DNA from 3 places in the Microbacterium sp. JZ37 genome. Region 3 is predicted to be linked to each of the others. Evidence: predicted binding sites of a transcription regulator. Region 3 holds the regulator's gene; each other region holds the start of a gene.

Region 1 (6,979 bases), 870 kb from region 3:
GATGAGGTCGAGGTAGGTGGGAACGGGCCCTTCCGGCTCGGAGAGGGAGTCGACGTAGAGCGTGCCGCCGAATGCCGCGCCCGTCGCCTCGACGACCTGCTGCATGGGCTTGTCCGACACCGTCGACTCGCAGAACACGGCCCGGACGCCGTTCTCCTCGACGAACTCGATGGCGGCGGCGATCTGCTGCGGCGTGGCCTGCTGCTCGGCGTTGACGGGCCAGATGTACGCCTCGGTGAGCCCCGCGTCGCGCGCGAGGTACGAGAACGCCCCCTCGCATGTGACGAGCGCCCGCTCGTTCTCCGGCAGCGGCGCGAGCGCGTCGACGAGCTCGTCCTGCACGGCCTGCAGCTGCTGCGCGTAGGCCTCTCCGTTCGCCGCGAAGTCGTCGGCGTGCTCGGGATCGAGCTCGCTGAACGCCTCGACCATGTTGTCGACGTACACCTGCACGTTGACGGGGCTCATCCAGGCGTGCGGATTGGGCTTGCCTGCGTACGCGTCGCCGGCGATGTCGATGGGCTCGACGCCCTCCGACACGACGACGTGCGGCACGTCGACGGAGTCCACGAACTGCGCGAACCACGCCTCGAGGTTGAGGCCGTTGTCGAGGATGAGGTCGGCGTCGGCGGCGCGCCGGATGTCTCCCGGCGTCGGCTCGTAGCCGTGGATCTCGGCCCCGACCTTCGTGATCGACTCGACCGAGAGGTGCTCGCCCGCGACATTGCGGGCGATGTCGGCGAGCACGGTGAAGGTGGTGAGGACGACCGGGCGGTCGTCTCCCTGGGGAGCGGCACCCCCGGCGCACCCCGAGAGCAGGGCGACCGCCGCGAGGACGGCACCGCCCCGGACGAGATTTTTCGGCATACCGAAAAAGTAGCTTTTCGGTGAACCGAAAACAAGGCGCTTGCGGATGGGCGCCGAGGCGCGGTAGGCGGATGGCACGACAGGGCCTGCGCGGAGTCGCGGCTGGCGGCGCCCGGCCCGGCACACCGTCACCGGAATCGGACCCGTGGGGCAGGAGTCGCCTCCTGCGCACGACACGCGCACACGCGCCGCAGCCATCCGAATCCGCGACCCGCGGCAGGCGACGACCGCAGCCAGAACCGTCGCCGGAATCGGAGCGGTGGTGCTGGAGTCGCCTCCTGCGCACGACACGCGCACACCAGCCCCAGCCATCCGAATCCGCGACCCGCAGCAGGCGACGACCGCGGTCACAACCGTCTCCGGAATCGGACCCGTGGGGCACGAGTAGCCTCCTGCGCAGGACACGCGCACACCAGCCCCAGCCATCCGAATCCCGTGACGTGCCGCACCTCGCTGCCGCCGGGCCGTGGAGAGGGCTCGCGCTGAGCTCCTTCCGGAGCCCCGCGCGAGCCCCTCCTGTCAGGAGCAGCGCACGATCGGCCCGGTCACGTTCGAGATGACAAGGTTGTCCGCACACGGGTTCTCGACGATGCGCGCGCCGTTGATGAGCGTGAGGTTGCGCAGCGTGATGTCGCGGTTGCCGGGAAACTCCGTCCGCTCGGCGAGGCGCACGTCGCCGCGCGAGATCGTGCCGCCGGTCGTGGCGAGGCTCACATTCGTGCAGTTCTCGATGAGCACGGGGTTGTTGCCGGTATCCGTGAGCTCGACGCGGTCGATGATGAGTCCGCCGCTCTCCGACACGCAGAAGACGCCCCGGCCGCCCCCGGTCGCCTTGACGGTGCCGACGCGGATGTTCGTCGGATAGGCGTCGCCGATGCGACCGGCCCTGTTGGCGATGCGGAACGCGGCATAGCCCGTCCCCGTGCCCGCGCCGACGGCGTCGACCGTGCCGACCGTCGCGTTCACCGTGTTGTTGAGGAGGAGGCCGGAGTGCGCCACGTCGCGAGCGGTCACGGTGCCGACCGTGAGGCCATCGACGCCGTATGTCTCGACGGCGTGCGACCCCGCGCCCGAGACGTAGACGCTGTCGATGACGATGTTCTTCGCGTACACGCTCGTGTCGCCGAGGTTGTCGATGCGCACGCCGAGGCCGCCGCTCAGTCGCATGTCGATGTCGCGCAGGCGGAGGTTGTCGACGTTCCGCGCGAAGATCCCGTACACCGGGGTTCCCGTCAGGTGCAGCCGCGCGATCTCGATGTCGTGCGCACCGCGCATGTAGACACCCGCGACATTCCCGGATCCGGTGCCGGTGACGTTGATCGTGCCGCAGGACTCGAGCGTGGTGTAGCTCGGCATCGTGATCCGGGCGTTCGCGCTCATCGTCCCCGATCCGTTGACGACCACGCGCTGCTTGCTCGTCCTCCCCGCGTCGAGGCCGGAGATGGCTGTGTTGATGGCCGTGAGCATGTCGGCGCCCTCCCACAGGAGGGTCGAGCCGCGATACGCGCGCCAGGTGCTGCCGTCTTGCACTGCTGCCCCGTGCACGGTCGAGCCGGTGCAGCTCGTGCCGGCAGCATGGGCCGGCGCGGCGAGAGCCAGTCCCGCGATGCAGAGGATGGTCGTCGCGAGCGCGGACAGGATGGCGCGGCTGCGCCGCCGCGCGTGAGCATGTCTCAAGATGGGTCCCCTTCGACACGCCGCCCGCGATCCGCGTCCTCTTTGACGCGGCGGACGGCGACTGACTCGCAGAGTAGCGACGCGTCAGTCAGGAGAGGAAGCGTTTTCCCGAAATGCACGACCCGCAGCAACGGTCACGGGAATCGGACCGGTGGTGCTGGAGTCGCCTCCTGCGCACGACACGCGCACACCAGCCCCGGCCATCCGAATCCGTGACCCTCAGCAGGCGAAGACCGCGGTCGGGACCACTGAGCGACCCCGCCCCAGAAACCCGACCTCAGGCGACGGGCTCGGGCTCCAGGGCCGGACGGGGGCGACGCGCGTGCCGGATCATGTCCACGCTCAGCACGACGAGCGCGACCCAGACGATGCCGAAGCCGATCCACCTCTCGAGCGGCATGGGCTCGTGGAGCACGACGACGCCGACGAGGAACTGCAGGATCGGCGCGATGAACTGCAGGAGCCCCACCGCCGTCAGCGAGATGCGCCGGGCGCCTGCCGCGAAGAGCAACAGCGGCACGGCCGTGGCGACGCCCGCGAGCGACAGCATCACGGTGTGCAGCGTGCTGACGGTTCCGTAGGTCAGCCCCGCCGTCGCCGCGACGACGACGAGCTGCACGACTGCGACCGGCGCGAGCCACATCGTCTCGAGCGCGAGGCCGCTGACCGCGTCGACCGCGCCGCCGATCCGGTTCTTGACGAGCCCGTAGAGGCCGAACGACGTGCTGAGGATGAGCGCGATCCACGGCACGGAGCCGTATCCGACGACGATCACGACCACCGCCGCGGCCGCGATGCCGACCGCGGCCCACTGCGCGGGGCGCAGCCGCTCATGCAGCACGAGCACCGCGAGGACGACCGTCGTGATCGGGTTGATGAAGTACCCGAGGCTCGACTCCACGACGTGCCCGGTGAGGGTCGCGATGAGGAAGGTCTGCCAGTTGACGTAGATGAGGACGCCGGCGATCGCGGTCCACAGCGCGAGACGGGGGTTCCGCAGCACGGCGATCATCCGGCCCCATCCGCGCGCGACGGTGAGCAGGATGGCGCAGAAGACGAGCGAGAGGAGCACGCGCCAGGCGACGACCTCCCAGGGGCCGGTCGGCGCGAGGAAGACGAAGTAGAGCGGGAGCACACCCCACAGCAGGTAGGCGCTGAAGCCGTACCCCGTGCCGAGCGCCCGCTCGCGTTCCGAGGATCCAGTGGCGGAGAGCGTGGTCACCGATCCAGCCTAGGTCGGCAGGTGGCTCGCGAGGGCGGCCGGGACGGTGCCGCGGCGGTCATCCTCCGGCGCATTCCTGCCAGACCGCGGCAGCCTCGGCAGGATCGCGCGCATGCAGAAGGGCCCGACGCCGAAGCGCCGGGCCCTCCAGGAAAGGCGTGTCGTCAGCGGACGACGACCGCGAGCACGTCGCGGGCCGAGAGCACCAGGTACTCGTCGGCGCCGAACTTGACCTCGGTCCCGCCGTACTTGCTGTACAGGACGCGGTCGCCGACGGCGACGTCGAGCGGAACGCGGTTGCCGTTGTCGTCGATGCGGCCGGGGCCCACGGCCACGACCTCGCCCTCCTGGGGCTTCTCCTTGGCGGTGTCGGGGATGACCAGACCGCTGGCGGTGGTCTGCTCGGCCTCGACCTGCTTGATGACGATGCGGTCCTCGAGCGGCTTGATGGAAACCGACACGGTGTACCTCTTCTTTCGTTGCTTCGACGGAAGACTCAGTTCGCACTCTCATGACGAGAGTGCTAACGCCAGTGTAGGGCGGGACCTGGCACTCCCGCAACGCGAGTGCCAATTCGAGGACACAGGATGACACGCGAGAATGGACGCATGGAGCAGGGAGAACTCGACGCGCTGCTGACCGCCGAGGGCCTGGCCCTGCTCGACGCGCTGGACCCCGTGGAGACGACGGCGGATGTCGCCCGCACGGTATCGCGCCTCCGGGCCGCGGGCCACTCCCCCGACCTCGTCTCGGCGGTCGTCGGCCAGGTGCGTCTGCGGTCGCGGGCCGAGGCGAAGTTCGGCCCCTTCGCGGCGCGCATGCTCTTCACCCGCGCGGGGGTCGAGCAGGCGACGCGGATGGCCGTGGCCGCGCACCATGCAGGGCGCATGCGCGCGGCGGGAATCGAGCGCGTGGCCGACCTCGGCTGCGGCATCGGCGGCGACGCGCTCGCGTTCGCCGGCGTCGGGATGGACGTGCTCGCGGTCGACGCGGACCCTGTGACGGCGGCCCTCGCGGCCTACAACCTGCGGCCGTTCGGGGATGCCGTGGAGGTGCGCTCCGAGCGCGCAGAGGAGGTCGACCTCTCCGGCTGGGACGCGGTCTGGCTCGACCCCGCGCGTCGCACGAGCGGTCATTCCGAGACCCGCCGGGTCGCGCCATCCGACTACTCCCCGGCGCTCGACTGGGCGCACGCGCTCGGCGAGCGGATGCCCGTGGGCATGAAGCTCGGGCCGGCTCACGACCGCGAGGCGATCCCTGACGAGGTCGAGGCGCAGTGGGTGAGCGTCGACGGGTCGACCGTCGAGCTCGTGCTCTGGTCGGGGGCGCTCGCGCGCGACGGCGTGCGACGGGCCGCGCTCGTCATCCGCGGCGACGCGTCGCACGAGCTCACCGCTCCCGCCGACACCGAGGACGAGCCGGTGCACGAGCTCGGGGCGTTCCTGCACGAGCCCGAGGGCGCCGTCATCCGCGCGCGCCTCGTCGGCGAGGTCGCCCGGTCGCTCGAGGCCGGCCCGATCGCTCCCGGCATCGCCTATCTCACGGGCGACGCCGCGCTGACGACGCCGTTCGTCTCGTCGTTCCGCGTCCGCGAGACGCTTCCCGCCGACGTCAAGGCGCTCGCGAAGGCGCTCCGCGCCCGCGGGATCGGCACCCTCGAGATCAAGAAGCGCGGCGTCGACGTCGATCCGGCGCTCCTCCGGAAGAAGCTCAATCTGCGCGGCGACGGATCGGCGACGCTCTTCATGACGCGCATCGGCGGGCGGCGCGCCGCCATCCTCGCGGACCGCGTGTAGCGGCTACGCGGCCGGCAGCTCGATGACGGGCGCCTCGCCGAGCTGGCCGAGGATCCAGAGCGCCCAGACGCCGCAGTAGGCGATCGCCACGACGCCGAACCCGAACCCCCACCAAGCGAGGGCCCGGTCGGCATGTCGGCGGACGAGCGCGATGACCGCGAGCACGACGGCGATGAGCGCGAGCGGCGCGACCCACGGCGTGAACCACGACATCGTGAGCGCGAACATCCCGAGCACGAGCGACGGGCTCGAGAGCGAGACCCGGCGGCGCGGCCGGTCGGAGCGGGAGGGCACCGCGTTCAGCAGCTCGTCGTCGTCGAGCTGCGCCGCGTCCTCCGGCTCGGTCATGGTCTGCGCGCGACCTGGATGTCGGTGACGGGCAGGGTCGAGTCCGCTCCGAACGCGAGCGTCGAGGGTTCGTGGCCCGACTGGATGAGCTCGGAGGCGAGCGCGGCGATCATCGCGCCGTTGTCGGTGCAGAGCCGCAGCGGCGGGATCCGGACGGTCACGCCCGCGGCCTCGGCGCGCGCGAGAGCGACCTCGCGGAGACGGCGGTTCGCGATCACGCCCCCGCCGAGGAGCAGTCGCGGCACGTCGTGCTCCGCGCACGCATCCAGTGCCTTCGTCACGAGCACGTCGACGACGGCCTCGCGGAAGCTCGCCGCGACATCCGCCATCGGGATGTCCTCGCCCTCGGCCTCGCGCTGCTCGGTCCACCGCGCGACGGCGGTCTTGAGGCCCGAGAACGAGAAGTCCCAGCGGTGCTTCTCGCGGTCGCTCGCGCGCGAGAGGCCGCGGGGGAAGCGGATGGCGTCGGGATCGCCGCCGACGGCCGCGCGATCAATCTCCGGGCCGCCGGGGTACGGCAGTCCGAGGATCCGTGCGACCTTGTCGAAGGCCTCCCCCGCCGCGTCGTCGACCGTCTCGCCGAGCAGCTCGACATCGCTCGTGAGGTCGCGGACGAGCAGCAGCGAGGTGTGTCCACCCGAGACGAGCAGGGCGACGGTCGGGTACTCGAGCGGCTCGCTGTCGTCGGCGAGGATGTCGGCCGCGATGTGCCCGACGAGGTGGTTCACGGCGTAGAGCGGCTTGCCGAGCGACACGGCGAGGGCCTTGGCGGCGCCGACCCCCACCATGAGCGCACCGGCCAGGCCCGGCCCGCTCGTGACCGCGACGGCGTCGAGATCCGCGAGCCGGATGCCCGCCTCGGCGACGGCCTGCTCGATCGCCGGCTGCAGCGCCTCGAGGTGCGCGCGGGCGGCCACCTCGGGCACGACGCCGCCGAAGCGCGCGTGCTCGTCCATGCTGCTCGCGATCGTGTTGGACAGGAGGGTGCGGCCGCGGACGATCCCGATACCGGTCTCGTCGCAGCTCGTCTCGATGCCGAGCACGAGGGGTTCGGCGCGGTTCATGAGCAGGC
Region 2 (6,979 bases), 1.7 Mb from region 3:
CTCTCGGCCCTGCCGGGCATCCGCCAGGTCTTCCCGTTCGAGAACCGGGGCGAGCAGATCGGCGTGACGCTGCACCATCCCCACGGCCAGATCTACGCGTACCCCTACATCACGCCGCGCACGAAGCTCCTGCTGCAGGCCATCGAGCGCGAGGGCGCCGATCTGTTCGAGAGGATCATCGCCTTCGAGCAGCAGGGCCCCCGCGTCGTGCTCGAGGCCGAGCACTGGATCGCGTACGTGCCGTTCGCCGCGCGATGGCCCGTCGAGGTGCACCTCGCGCCACGGCGCCACGCTCCCGACTTCGCCGCTCTCACGGACGCCGAGCGCGACGAGCTCGCCTCGGTGTACCTGCGTCTGCTGCGGGGCGTCGACCGTCTCTACGACACCCCCACGCCGTACATCGCGGCGTGGCATCAGGCGCCCGTGGACGTCGCGAGGGACACGGCGCGCCTGCACCTGCAGCTCACCTCGCCGCGTCGCGCGGCCGACAAGCTCAAGTACCTCGCCGGATCGGAGGCCGCCATGGGAGCGTGGATCGGGGATGTCCCGCCCGAGCAGACCGCAGAGCGACTGCGCGAGGCGGTGGGGGCATGACCGCGCAGCACGAGGCGATCGAGCTGCTCCGCCCGCTCACCGGCGGAGAGCCGGCGGGCGTCTGGTCGGCGCCGGGGCGCGCCAACCTCATCGGGGAGCACACCGACTACAACGAGGGCTTCGTGCTCCCGTTCGCGATCGAGCACCGCACGTATGCCGCGGTCGGCATGCGAGGCGACCGCATTCTCCGGGTCATCTCGACCCTCGACCGGGCCCCGTTCGAGCTGTCGATCGACGCGCTCGCGGCCACCTTCGACGGCGCAGCGGGTCACGCCGTGCAGAGCGGATCGGTGCCCGAGTGGGCCGCCTATCCCCTCGGCGTCGCCTGGGCCGCCCTCGCGGCGACCGGGCGCAGCGCATCCGACGTCGGCGGCCTCGACATCGCCCTCGCATCGGACGTGCCGGTCGGCGCGGGACTGTCCTCGTCGGCGGCGATCGAGGGGGCGACGGCATCGGCGCTCAGCGATCTGTGGGAGCTCGGGCTCGACGGCCTCTCGATCGCGAAGATCGGGCGGACGGCGGAGAACGAGGCGGTCGGCGCGCCGACGGGCATCATGGACCAGGTGTCGTCGACGCTCGGCCGGCCCGACGCCGCGACGTTCCTCGACTGCCGGACCCTCGCGACGGAGTCCGTCGACCTCGGCTTCGCCCGGGAGGGGCTCGCCCTGCTGGTCATCGACACGCAGGTCACGCACGCGCACTCGACGGGCGGCTATCGCGACCGCCGGGCCTCGTGCGAGAAGGGCGCGGCCGACATGGGGGTGCCCTCGCTGCGCGACCTGTCGGTCGACGACCTCGCGCGCGCCGCGGAGACGCTCGACGAGGTGACCTTCCGCCGGGTGCGGCACATCGTGACGGAGAACCAGCGTGTGCTGGACACCGTCGCCACGCTGCGCACGGCCGGGCCGCGGGCCATCGGCGATCTCCTCGTCGCGTCGCACGCGTCGATGCGGGACGACTTCGAGATCTCGGTCCCCGAGCTCGACACCGCCGTCGAGGCTGCGCTCGCGGCGGGCGCGATCGGCGCGCGCATGACCGGCGGCGGCTTCGGCGGCGCGGCGATCGCGCTCGTGGACGCCGATCGGGTCGACGTCGTCGCCGAGGCGGCGCATGCGGCCTTCGCGGAACGCGGCTTCCGGGCGCCGCACACCTTCACGGTGACGCCGTCGGAGGGCGCGCGTCGCGACGCGTAGCCAGCGCACAGGGAGAGGGGCAGATGCGATGAACTGGTCCGCGTTTGTTGGACTGGTCTAGTTGAAGCCTAGGCTGCGAGGGTCTGGGTCCGGTGTTGCGCCGGGCTCAGGCCCTCGAGTCGTTCGGTGATGCGGTCGTTGTTGTACCAGCGGATGTAGTCGTGCAGTGCGGTGTCGAGGGCTTCGATGCTGAGGTAGCGGACGTGGTGGAAGCACTCTTCCTTGAGGTGGCCGAAGAAGTTCTCCATGACCGCGTTGTCGAAGCAGTTGCCCTTGCGGGACATCGACTGTGTTGCGCCGGCGTCGGCGAGCAGCGCCCGCCAGGAGCGGTGCTGGTACTGGAATCCCTGGTCGGAGTGCACCAGCGGGTGCTGCCCGGGCTCGAGTGTTGCGATCGCCGCGGACAGCGAGCTGTTCGTCAGGTTCAGGTTCGGGGACCGGCTGGTCGAGTACGCGATGATCTCCCGGTTGCAGAGGTCCATCACCGGCGACAGGTAGAGCTTCTCGTCGCCGACGCGGAACTCGGTCACATCCGTGACCCACTTCTCATTCATCGTCTCGGCCGTGAAATCACGGTCCAGGATGTTCTCGGCGATCTGCCCGACCTCGCCCTGGTAGGACACATACCGCCGTTTCCGGCGGGATGTGGAGGCCAGACCGAGCTGACGCATCAGCTTCAGCACGGTCTTGCGATCGATCTGCCACCCGTCGTGCACCAGCACACGGTGCACGCGCCGATACCCGTAACGGCCCTTGTTCACGGTGAACACGTCCGTGATCGCGGCCTTCAGCTCCGCATACGGGTCCGGGGCGTCGCGGCGGGCCTGGTGATAGAAGAACGTCGACCGGGCAAGCCCGGCCGCGGCGAGCAGGTCGGTGAGGGAGTGTTCTGCCTTGAGGGTCACGACGGCGTTCACTTTGACCGTCGTTGCTGCTCCATCAAGGCCCGCAATTTTCCCAAGTACGCGACCTGCGCCTGCAGCCGCGCGTTCTCCCGCCGCAACCGCTCCAGCTCAGTCGCCTCGCTCGGGTCAGCGTTCCGTTCGGGTGGTCTGCCCGTGCGTTTGGGGCGCAGCGCGTCCTCGCCCTCGTTCCGGTATCTCCGCGCCCACGTCTCGATCAGCTTCGGAGACGACAGATCGAACTCGCGAGCCAGTTCCGCCTTGGTCTCGCCGGCGAGGAACCGGGTGACGATCTCGAGTTTGCGTTCGAACGAGTACGACGCCTTCGTCGGCTTCATCAGCAATGTCCTACCCTCACGCACCCGCCACCGGTCATAGAGCCGGCGCACCGGATTCAGACGCGATTCGAGTCGCGTGGCGACCGCATCCGGACCCCACCCGACCTCGAACAACGCTACCGCCGCCTCCCGCTGGTCATCGGACAGTGAACTACGTGGATGCATGAAACTGCTCCCTGGAAGTCGGAACTGAATTCAACAGTCCAACTTCCAGGGAGCAGTTCACGATCGCATCTGCCCCTCTCCCTGTGCGCGCGGATGATCCGGGGGATCAGGAGGTGAGCTCCGGGGCCGTCAGCGTCTGGCTGCTGTCGCCCGAGCGCTGCACCTCGATCTTGCGCGGCTTCGCCTTCTCGCTGATCGGGATGAGCACGCTCATCACGCCGTTCTCGTAGGTCGCCGTGATGCGCTCGGTATCGATGCCCTGGCCGAGGTTCAGCTGACGCATGTACGCGCCCGTCGGCCGCTCGCGCGTGATCCACTTCACGCCCTCTTCGCTGCGGCCCGTCCGCTGCGCGCGGATGGTCAGGAGCTGGCCGTCGACATCGATGTCGACGCTTCCGGGATCGATGCCGGGAAGGTCGGCGCTCAGCACGTAGTGGTCTCCGTCGCGGTAGAGATCCATCGGCATGAGGCGGGGGCCCTGGCGGTCGAAGAGCTGCTCGGCCACCCGGTCGAACTCACGGAACGGATCGAAGAACATCGCCATCGTGATCGTCCTCCTCTGTTCGCTCGGCGCTGTTCGCAACATCACCTTGAGTCGCATCGACTCATGTTTCAAATTAGCACTCTCAGGGGGAGAGTGCTAAAAGTGCGCTGTGAGCTCCCTTCGAGCTCGCTCGGAGCGGCGCGGGGAAGCGGATGACACGAGCGCGCGGTTGAATGGTCGGGTGACCCCGCGCCCCGATCCCGCCCTGTGCCGCGACCTCGCCGCCGACCTCTCGGCCGCGCGGTTCCGATCCGAGGCGCTGCGCGCGATGTGGGGAGTCGAGGCCGATGACGCGATCGGGCGCGGGCTCCGCGCCCCCGCCCTCCGGGCCATCCGCGAGCGCGACGACGCGCTCGCCGTCCTCGCGCGGCTGCTCGTCTTCGGCGTCGGGCAGCCGCTCGCCGCGGTCGACGCCGCGCTCCCCCGGGTCGGCGCCAGCGGGCTCGTCGCACTCGGACTCGCCGCGGTCGACGCCGACGTGGTCGCGCCGCTCGCGGTCATCCGCCCCCAGTCCTTCCACGACGACCGCGGTCCGGGCGAGTGGCTGCTCGCGAGCGATCTCGACGAGATCGCCCTGGGCGGGGGCGCGCTCGCGGAGGATCACGTGCTCGGCGCGGGCGGAGCATCCCTCACGCTGGCCGGTCTGCAGCTTCCGACTCCCGTGCGGACGGTCCTCGACCTCGGCACGGGGTGCGGCATCCAGGCCCTGCGCGCCCGTCGCTTCGCCGACCGGGTCGTCGCGACGGACATCTCCCGGCGCGCCCTCCGCTTCGCGGGGCTGAACGCGGCGCTCGCGGGCGCGACGGGCATCGAGACGCGGGCCGGGTCGCTGTTCGACCCCGTCGCCGGCGAGGTGTTCGACCGCATCGTGTCGAATCCGCCGTTCGTCATCACGCCGCGGGTCACGGGCGTGCCCGAGTACGAGTACCGCGACGGAGGGCTCGTCGGCGACGCGCTCGTGCAGCAGGTCGTCGCGGGCGTCGGCCGCCACCTCGCTCCGGGCGGAACCGCGCAGTTCCTCGCGAACTGGGAGACGAAGGACGGCGTGCCCGGGCTCGACCGCATGCGCGCGTGGGTCGAGGCGTCCGACGTCGCTCTCGAGGCGTGGGTGATCGAGCGCGAGGAGCTCGACCCGATCGCCTACGCCGAGATGTGGATCCGCGACGGCGGCACGACCCCTGGCAGCCCCGCGCACGACCGACTCCTCGACGCCTGGCTCGACGACTTCTCCGAGCGAGGCGTCACGGCGATCGGCTTCGGCTACGTGCTCCTGAGGAGAGCGGATGGCGCGCCGCGGCTCGCGCGCTATGAGCGCGTCACGCAGGCGATCCCGTCGGAGGGCGCGCTCGGCACGCATCTCGCGGCGGTGCTCGCGGCGCACGACCGCATCGCGCCGCTCCCCGACGCCGAGCTGCTCGCCCTGCGCCTGCGGGCGGCGCCCGACGTCACCGAGTCGCGTCACCACCTCCCCGGCGCCGCGGACCCCAGCGTGATCGAGCTGCGTCAGGGCGGCGGCTTCGGGCGCTCCGCGCAGGCCGACCCGGCGCTCGCCGCGCTCGTCGGCGCGTGCGACGGGGAGCTCGCCCTGGGGCAGATCGTCGCGGCGCTCGCGCAGCTGCTCGAGACGGACGAGGACGCGCTGCGTGCGGGGCTCCTGCCCGCCGTCCGCGAGCTCGTCCTCGACGGCTTCCTCGCCCCCGCCTGACCCCGCCCCCGGCCCCCGGGCCCGGCCCCGGCCTCCCGGTCCGTGAGACTAGCGCTCGTCGTCGAGACCAGTGCACCCGGCGCTGGCCTCGACGACGGACGCTAGTCTCGGGGCCGCCCTGCGACCGCCCGGTACCCTGGAAGCCATGCTCAACATGGCCGCCGGTCTCGCGCGCCTCGGCGACCTCGCGGCGTCGCCCGTGGTCGCGACCCTCGCGCAGGCGTTCGCCGATGCGGGCCACGGCCTCGCGGTCGTCGGCGGACCCGTGCGCGACGCCCTCCTCGGGCGGACGACGAACGACCTCGACTTCACGACCGACGCGCGCCCCGACGACATCCTGCGGATCGTCACGCCGGTGTCCTCCGCGCAGTGGGACATCGGCCGGGCGTTCGGCACGATCGGCGCGCGCGTGCAGGGCGAGCAGGTCGAGATCACGACCTACCGGGCCGACAGCTACGACGGCGAGACGCGCAAGCCGACCGTCGAGTTCGGCGACACCCTCGAGGCCGACCTCACGCGACGCGACTTCACCGTGAACGCGATGGCGCTGCGCGTCCCCGACGTGCGGCTCGTCGACCCGACCGGCGGCGTGGAGGACCTCGTCGCCGGCGTCCTGCGCACGCCGATCGATCCGCGGGTCAGCTTCGGAGACGACCCGCTGCGCATGCTGCGCGCCGCCCGCTTCTCCGCGCAGCTCGGCTTCGCGATCGAGGAGGGCACGCTCGCGGCGATCGCCGACCTGCGCGAGACGCTCGCGATCGTGAGCCCCGAGCGCGTCCAGGGCGAGCTGACCCGCCTCCTCCAGACCGACGACCCCGTGCGCGGGCTGCGCGTTCTCGTCGAGACGGGCCTCATCGACCAGTTCCTCCCCGAGATCCCCGCGCTGCGCCTCGAGGTCGACGAGCACCACCACCACAAGGACGTCTACGAGCACTCCCTCACCGTGCTCGCGCAGGCCATCGAGCACGAGCGCGCGCGCCATCCGGACGCCGAGCCCGATGTGAAGCTGCGCCTCGCCGCCCTCCTGCACGACATCGGCAAGCCGCGCACCCGCAAGCTCGAGCCCGGCGGAGCCGTCTCGTTCCACCACCACGACCTCGTCGGCGCGCGGATGGCGAAGAAGCGGCTGCAGGCGCTGCGCTACGACGGCGAGACGATCGGCTCGGTCTCGAAGCTCATCGAGCTGCATCTGCGCTTCTTCGGCTACGCCGAGGGCGCGTGGACGGATTCCGCCGTGCGCCGCTACGTGCGCGACGCGGGCGACGAGCTCGAGCGCCTGCACATCCTCACCCGCGCCGACGTCACGACGCGCAACCGCCGCAAGGCCGCGCGTCTCGCGCACGCGTACGACGACATCGAGGCGCGCATCGCGGCTCTCCGCGAGCAGGAGGAGCTCGACGCCATCCGCCCCGACCTCGACGGGAACGAGATCCAGCGGATCCTCGACGTGGGCCCGGGCCCGGTGGTCGGCCAGGCGTACCGGTTCCTGCTCGACCTGCGCCTGGATGAGGGCGCGCTGGGCCCCGAGGAGGCCGAGC
Region 3 (6,979 bases):
ATGCGGTCGCTGCCGCGGCGCACAGGCGCCGGGTGCGGCGCGGGGGAGAGGACTGCTGCACGATGGTCTCCTTCGGATGTGCAGGAGGGCGCGGCGGTCGCCGCACGGGAGGATGTCAGGCAATCGTCGTCGCATGAACGGCCGGTTACCGGGATCTCGCGCGGAAGCGGCGGCGCGTCGCGCGGCGACCCGGGCACGCGCGACGGCGCGCGGCCCGTAGAATCAGACGGATATGTCCCCTCGTGCCACGACTCCGCTCCCGCCTGCCGCGACACCGCCTGAGCGCATCCGCAACTTCTGCATCATCGCTCACATCGATCACGGCAAGTCGACGCTCGCCGACCGCATGCTGCAGCTCACCGGCGTCGTGTCCGACCGCGACATGCGCGCGCAGTACCTCGACCGGATGGACATCGAGCGCGAGCGCGGCATCACCGTCAAGAGCCAGGCGGTGCGGCTTCCGTGGCAGCTCGACGGCGACACCTATGCGCTGAACATGATCGACACGCCGGGGCACGTCGACTTCACCTATGAGGTCTCGCGCTCGCTCGCGGCGTGCGAGGGCGCGGTGCTGCTCGTCGACGCCGCGCAGGGGATCGAGGCGCAGACGCTCGCGAACCTCTACCTCGCGCTCGAGAACGACCTCACGATCATCCCCGTGCTCAACAAGATCGATCTCCCCGCGGCCGACCCCGACCGCTTCGCCAAGGAGCTCGCAGACCTCATCGGCGGCGACCCGGCCGACGTCCTGCGCGTGTCGGGCAAGACCGGTCAGGGCGTGGAGGAGCTGCTGGACCGCCTCGTCGCCGAGATCCCGGCACCCCGGGGCGACGCCGACGCACCCGCCCGCGCGATGATCTTCGACTCCGTCTACGACGCCTACCGCGGCGTCGTCACCTACGTGCGGATGGTCGACGGGCGCCTCTCTCCGCGCGAGCGCATCCAGATGATGTCGACGCGCGCGACGCACGAGCTCCTCGAGATCGGCGTCTCCAGCCCCGAGCCGACGCCCTCGAAGGGCCTCTCCGTCGGCGAGGTCGGGTACCTCATCACCGGCGTGAAGGACGTCCGCCAGTCGAAGGTCGGCGACACGGTCACCAACCAGCGCACTCCCGCGACCGAGCCGCTTCCCGGCTACACCGACCCGAAGCCGATGGTGTTCTCGGGGCTCTACCCGATCGACGCGAGCGACTACCCCGACCTCCGCGAGGCGCTCGACAAGCTCAAGCTCTCGGATGCCTCGCTCGCGTACGAGCCCGAGACATCCGTCGCCCTGGGCTTCGGATTCCGGTGCGGCTTCCTGGGGCTCCTGCACCTCGAGATCGTCACCGAGCGGCTCTCGCGCGAGTTCGGTCTCGACCTCATCACGACGGCGCCCAGCGTCGTCTACGAGGTCACGACCGAGACCGGCGAGAAGATCGTCGTCACGAACCCCAGCGAGTACCCCGACGGCAAGATCGGGGCAGTGTCCGAGCCGATCGTCAAGGCCTCGATCCTCGCGCCCAAGGAGTACGTCGGCACCGTGATGGAGCTGTGCCAGCAGCGCCGCGGCACGATGCTCGGCATGGACTACCTCTCCGAGGAGCGCGTCGAGCTGAAGTACACGATGCCGCTCGGCGAGATCGTGTTCGACTTCTTCGACCAGCTCAAGAGCCGCACGCAGGGCTACGCGAGCTTCGACTACGAGCCCGAGGGCCAGCAGGAGGCCGACCTCGTGAAGGTCGACATCCTCCTCCAGGGCGAGCGCGTGGACGCGTTCAGTGCGATCGTCCACCGCGAGAAGGCCTACTCCTACGGCACGACGATGACCGAGCGCCTGCGCAAGCTCATCCCGCGCCAGCAGTTCGAGGTGCCCATCCAGGCCGCCATCGGCGCGCGCGTGATCGCGCGCGAGAACATCCGCGCGATGCGCAAGGACGTCCTCGCGAAGTGCTACGGCGGCGACATCTCGCGCAAGCGGAAGCTGCTCGAGAAGCAGAAGGAGGGCAAGAAGCGCATGAAGATGGTCGGCCGGGTCGAGGTGCCCCAGGAGGCCTTCATCGCCGCGCTCTCCGGAGACGTCGAGTCGAAGGCCGGGAAGTAGCCAGGGGCTGCGGTTAGGGTGGACACCATGCGCCGGGAGACCTTCCGAGACGAGACGGTCGACTATGCCGCCGTCGGGGCGACGCAGGCTCCTGACCTGCTCCAGTACCCGCCGGAGCACAGCATCCCCGCGGCATCCGCCTGGCGGATCGGCAGCGGCGAGGAGCGCTTCCGCACCGCGGTCGACGCCCTTCTGTCGTGGGGTGCGCTGAAGGGCGCGGGGCTCACGCTGAGCGACGTCCGGCCCGCTCCCGGCCCGACCTACACGGGCGTCAGCTTCGACGAGGCGGGCAACGCCGTCGCGCCGAGCCGATCGGATGCCGACCAGCGGTTCGACGCGGACGGAACGCCGTACGTCGGGGCCGGCACGACCGTCACCGTGCACGGCAAGGTGGGCGGCTCGCGCGCGGACGCCGAGCTGCGGGTCATCTTCGTGATCGAGGAGGCGCGTCGCGTGGGCTTCGCGCTCGGCACGGTCGGCGACTCGGTCGTGAGCGGCGAGGAGTCGTTCATGATCGAGTGGCGCGAGAACGACGAGGTGTGGTTCGAGGTGCGCGCGTTCGACCGCCCCATGACCTTCTGGAACCGCCTGTTCAAGACGCTCGTGCGCCGCCGTCGCAAGGCGCTCTTCGCGGGGTACCTCCGCGCGATCTCGCCGCTGTTCCACACCGGCTCCTGATGGCCGGCGCCCTCCCCGTCGGCGATCCCGCTCCCGCCGACGGCCGCCTCCCGCGCGATCTCCCGATCGATCCGGCGACGGATCTCGGCGTCTACCTGCACGTGCCGTTCTGCCGGGTGCGCTGCGGGTACTGCGACTTCAACACCTACACCTCCGAGGAGCTGCGCGGAGCCCGACAGGACGAGTACGCCGACGTCCTCCTGCGCGAGGTCGCGCTCGCGCGCGACGTGCTCGCCGAGGCGGGCGCGCTGCGTCCCGCGCAGACGGTGTTCTTCGGCGGCGGCACGCCGACGCTGCTGCCCGCCGGCGACCTCGCGCGCATGCTCGAGGGCGTGCGCGGCGCGTTCGGCATCGCGGACGGCGCGGAGATCACCGTCGAGGCGAACCCCGACACGGTGACTGCCGCGGTCGCGGAGGAGCTCGCGCGGGCGGGGGTCACCCGCATGTCGGTGGGCATGCAGTCGGCCGTGCCGCACGTGCTCGCGGCGCTCGATCGCACGCACACGCCGTCGAACGTGCGGACGGCGGTCGAGGCAGGGCGCTCGGTCGGGCTCGACGTGAGCGTCGACCTCATCTACGGCGCCCCCGGCGAGTCGATCGACGACTGGCGCGCGTCGCTCGAGGCCGCGCTCGCGCTCGAACCCGACCACATCTCGGCGTACGCGCTCATCATCGAGGACGGGACGAAGCTCGCGCGGCAGATCCGCCGCGGCGAGGTGCCCGCGCCCGACGACGACCTCCAGGCCGACATGTACGAGCTCGCCGACCGCATGCTCGCCGACGCGGGCTTCGCGTGGTACGAGGTGTCGAACTGGGCGCGCGGCGACGGCCGTCGCTCGCGCCACAACCTCGCGTACTGGCGCGGCGCCGACTGGTGGGGCTTCGGTCCGGGTGCGCACAGCCACGTCGCGGGTCTGCGCTGGTGGAACGTCAAGCATCCCGCCGCGTACGCGCAGCGGCTCGCCGCGGGGGAGTCGCCGGCCGCCGGTCGGGAGCGCCCCGACGCGGCCGCGCAGCAGCTCGAGCGCGTGCTGCTGCACAGCCGCATCCGCGAGGGGCTCGCGATCGACGCGCTGCCGGATGACGCGCGGCGTGCGGTGGCCGGCCTCATCGCCGACGGCCTCATCGAGCCCGGGGCGGCGCTCCGCGGGCGGATCGTGCTCACCCTCCGCGGCCGCCTTCTCGCGGACGCCGTGGTGCGGGCACTCACGGACTGAGGTCGGCCGAGCCCCGCAGGCGGCCGGCGCGCATGCCGTTCCCGGCCTCGGGTCGGTAGACTGGCACTCCGAGACATCGAGTGCCAGGAGAGGAGCGCGCACATGGTCAGCGACCGCGGACTGCAGGTGCTCCGGGCCATCGTGCAGGACTACGTCGACACGCACGAGCCGGTCGGCAGCCGCTCCATCGTCGAGCGGCACTCCTTCGGCGTCTCGGCGGCGACCATCCGCAACGACATGGCGCTCCTCGAGGACGAGGAGCTCATCGCCCAACCGCATACGTCGTCGGGCCGCGTTCCGACGGACAAGGGCTACCGCGTCTTCGTCGACCACCTCGCCGAGCTGCGCCCGCTGTCATCGGCCCAGCGGTCGGCGATCGCGTCGTTCCTGGGCGACCCGGCCGACCTCGACGACCTCCTCGCGCGCACCGTCCGCCTCCTCACGCAGCTCACCGGACAGGTCGCGCTCGTGCAGTACCCGTCCTTCGCCCGGGCGAGCGTGACGCACGTGCAGCTCGTGCCGCTCGACGGCCGCCGCGTGCTCGTCATCATCGTGACCGACACCGGTCGCGTGTCGCAGCGCATCACGAGCCTTGCCGACGAGCTCGACGCGGAGTCGATCGAGCGGGTCGCCGCGCGCCTCGTGCCCCTCCTCGCCGGCCGCTCCGTGGCCGACGCGGCCGAGCAGCTGCAGCGCGGCGCCGAGCTCGCTGCCGCTCCCGTCAGCGCCGTCGATCGCGCGCTGCACAGGATCGCGCAGGCGGCAGCCGAGGAGCTCGACGAGTTCCGCCAGAACCGCCTCGTGCTGGCGGGCTCGGCGACCCTCGCGAAGCGCGAGCAGGACTTCCGCGGCAGCATCCATCCGCTCCTCGAGGCGATCGAGGAGCAGGTGACGCTGCTGCGGCTCATGAGCGAGATGGTCGCCGACGAGCAGGGTCTCTCGGCGAGCATCGGCCGCGAGAACGCGGCCTTCGGGCTCTCCGAGGCGTCGATCGTCGCGAGCGAGTACGACTCGGCCGTCGGCGCGGCGCGCATCGGCATCATGGGGCCCACGCGCATGGACTACCCCCGCAACCTCGCTGCGGCGCGGGCGGTCGCCCGCTACCTGACGAGGCTGCTGGACGAGGACGAGGGCCGGCGCTGACGCGTCGCCCGACGGATCGGAACACGGGCGCACGACGCCCGCAGGAAGGCTGATGTGGCTGATCACTACGAGACCCTCGGCGTGTCGAAGGACGCGTCGCAGGAGGACATCAAGAAGGCGTACCGCAAGCTCGCGCGTCGCCTGCACCCGGATGTGAACCCCGCGCCCGAGGCCGCGGAGGAGTTCAAGTCGGTCACGCACGCGTACGACGTGCTCAGCGACCCCGAGCAGCGCCGCCGCTACGACATGGGCGGCGACGAGTCGCCGTTCGGCGGCGCGGGCTTCGGCGGATTCGGCGACATCTTCGAGACGTTCTTCGGCGCCTCGGGCGGCGGTCGCGGCGGTCGGCCGCGCTCGCGCCGAGAGCGCGGACAGGACGCGCTCGTCCGCGTGACGCTCGAGCTCGGCGATGTCGTGTTCGGCACGCACCGCGACATCGAGGTCGACACGGCTGTGCTCTGCGAGACCTGCCAGGGGTCCTGCTGCCAGCCGGGGACGAGCCCCGCGACGTGCGACATCTGCGGCGGCACGGGCCACGTGCAGCGCCAGGTGCGCAGCCTCCTCGGCAACATGGTGACGTCGCAGCCCTGCGGCGCGTGCCAGGGCTACGGCACCGTCATCCCGCACCCGTGCGCGACCTGCGGCGGCCAGGGCCGCGTGCGCTCGCGCCGCACCGTGTCGCTCGACATCCCCGCGGGCGTCGAGACGGGCCTGCGTCTGCAGCTGCCGGGCTCGGGCGAGGTGGGCCCCGCCGGCGGCCCGAACGGCGACCTGTACGTCGAGGTCACGGTCGCCCCGCACCGGGTGTTCAGCCGCGACGGCGACGACCTGCTCGCAACCCTCGAGGTGTCGATGACCGACGCCATCCTCGGCACGACGACGACCATCGCCGGGCTCGACGGCGAGGTCGAGGTCGAGGTGCGCCCTGGCATCCAGTCGGGCGAGGTGCTGACGATCAAGGAGCGCGGGATCACGGGGCTGCGCACCTCGCGTCGCGGCGACCTGCGCGTGGGCGTCCAGGTCGTCACGCCGACGAAGGTCGATCATCGCACGCGTCAGCTCCTCGAGGAGCTCGCGCGGCGCACGAAGGCGCCCGCGCCGCGCCTGGCCGAGTTCCACCAGGGGCTGTTCTCGAAGCTCCGCGACCGGTTCCGCGGCTAGGGCCCATGGCGCTGCACTTCCACGACGAGCGCGCGGGGGCGGTCTCGCCCGGCGGCGAGCTCGAGCTCACGGGTGCGGAGGCGCACCACGCCGCATCCGTGCGCCGCGTGCGCGTCGGCGAGGAGGTCACGGTCACGGATGGCCGCGGCGCGTGGCTCGCGGGCATGTGCGAGAGCGTCTCGCCGCAGCGCGTCGTCGTGCGGATCGCCTCGCGCCAGGATCTGCCGCCCCAGTCCCCGCGGCTCGTGCTCGTGCAGGCGCTCGCGAAGGGCGACCGCGACGAGCTCGCGGTGCAGGCGGCGACCGAGCTCGGCATCGACGAGGTCGTGCCGTGGCAGGCGGCGCGCAGCGTCTCGCGCTGGCAGGGGCCGAAGGCGGAGAAGGGCCGCGCCCGCTGGGCCTCGATCGTCCGCGAGGCCGCGAAGCAGGCGCACCGGGCGTGGATCGCGGAGGTCTCGCCGATCGCGACGACGGCGCAGGTCGCAGAGCGCGCGGCGTCGGCGCGCGTGCTCGTGCTCGACCCGACCGCGCAGGCCGCCCTGACCTCGATCGACGTCGACGACGCCCGCGATCTCGTGCTCGTCGTCGGCCCCGAGGGCGGCATCGCGCCCGACGAGCTGGAGCGCCTCGCGGCCGCCGGCGCCGAGCGCGTGCGCCTCGGCGACACCATCCTGAGGACCTCGACCGCGGGCCCGGC

What was found. The regulator HrcA, encoded in region 3, represses chaperone genes, less so after heat shock. The targets are predictions, from matches to a motif close to TTNGCACTCGNNNNNNNCGAGTGCNAA.
Region 1: the regulator HrcA is predicted to act here: its motif matches at 4,310-4,336, upstream of groES (co-chaperone GroES).
Region 2: the regulator HrcA is predicted to act here: its motif matches at 3,810-3,836, upstream of GC092_RS15980 (Hsp20/alpha crystallin family protein).

Annotation. Positions count from the first base shown of each region.
Region 1 covers NZ_CP045253.1:2,596,952-2,603,930, forward strand. Annotated here, with positions in the region: gene GC092_RS12015 (metal ABC transporter substrate-binding protein) at 1-864, opposite strand, end outside; gene GC092_RS12020 (hypothetical protein) at 1,384-2,541, opposite strand; gene rarD (EamA family transporter RarD) at 2,819-3,763, opposite strand; gene groES (co-chaperone GroES) at 3,928-4,224, opposite strand; gene GC092_RS12035 (class I SAM-dependent methyltransferase) at 4,372-5,559, shown strand; gene GC092_RS12040 (hypothetical protein) at 5,563-5,907, opposite strand; gene tsaD (tRNA (adenosine(37)-N6)-threonylcarbamoyltransferase complex transferase subunit TsaD) at 5,904-6,971, opposite strand; gene rimI (ribosomal protein S18-alanine N-acetyltransferase) at 6,968-6,979, opposite strand, start outside.
Region 2 covers NZ_CP045253.1:3,457,736-3,464,714, reverse strand. Annotated here, with positions in the region: gene galT (galactose-1-phosphate uridylyltransferase) at 1-594, shown strand, start outside; gene galK (galactokinase) at 591-1,787, shown strand; gene GC092_RS15990 (IS3 family transposase) at 1,856-2,704, opposite strand; gene GC092_RS15985 (helix-turn-helix domain-containing protein) at 2,701-3,027, opposite strand; gene GC092_RS15980 (Hsp20/alpha crystallin family protein) at 3,299-3,736, opposite strand; gene GC092_RS15975 (DUF7059 domain-containing protein) at 3,918-5,441, shown strand; gene GC092_RS15970 (CCA tRNA nucleotidyltransferase) at 5,587-6,979, shown strand, end outside.
Region 3 covers NZ_CP045253.1:1,722,834-1,729,812, forward strand. Annotated here, with positions in the region: gene GC092_RS07810 (ExeM/NucH family extracellular endonuclease) at 1-61, opposite strand, end outside; gene lepA (translation elongation factor 4) at 233-2,083, shown strand; gene GC092_RS07820 (DUF1990 domain-containing protein) at 2,111-2,761, shown strand; gene hemW (radical SAM family heme chaperone HemW) at 2,761-3,978, shown strand; gene hrcA (heat-inducible transcriptional repressor HrcA) at 4,081-5,121, shown strand; gene dnaJ (molecular chaperone DnaJ) at 5,176-6,282, shown strand; gene GC092_RS07840 (16S rRNA (uracil(1498)-N(3))-methyltransferase) at 6,288-6,979, shown strand, end outside.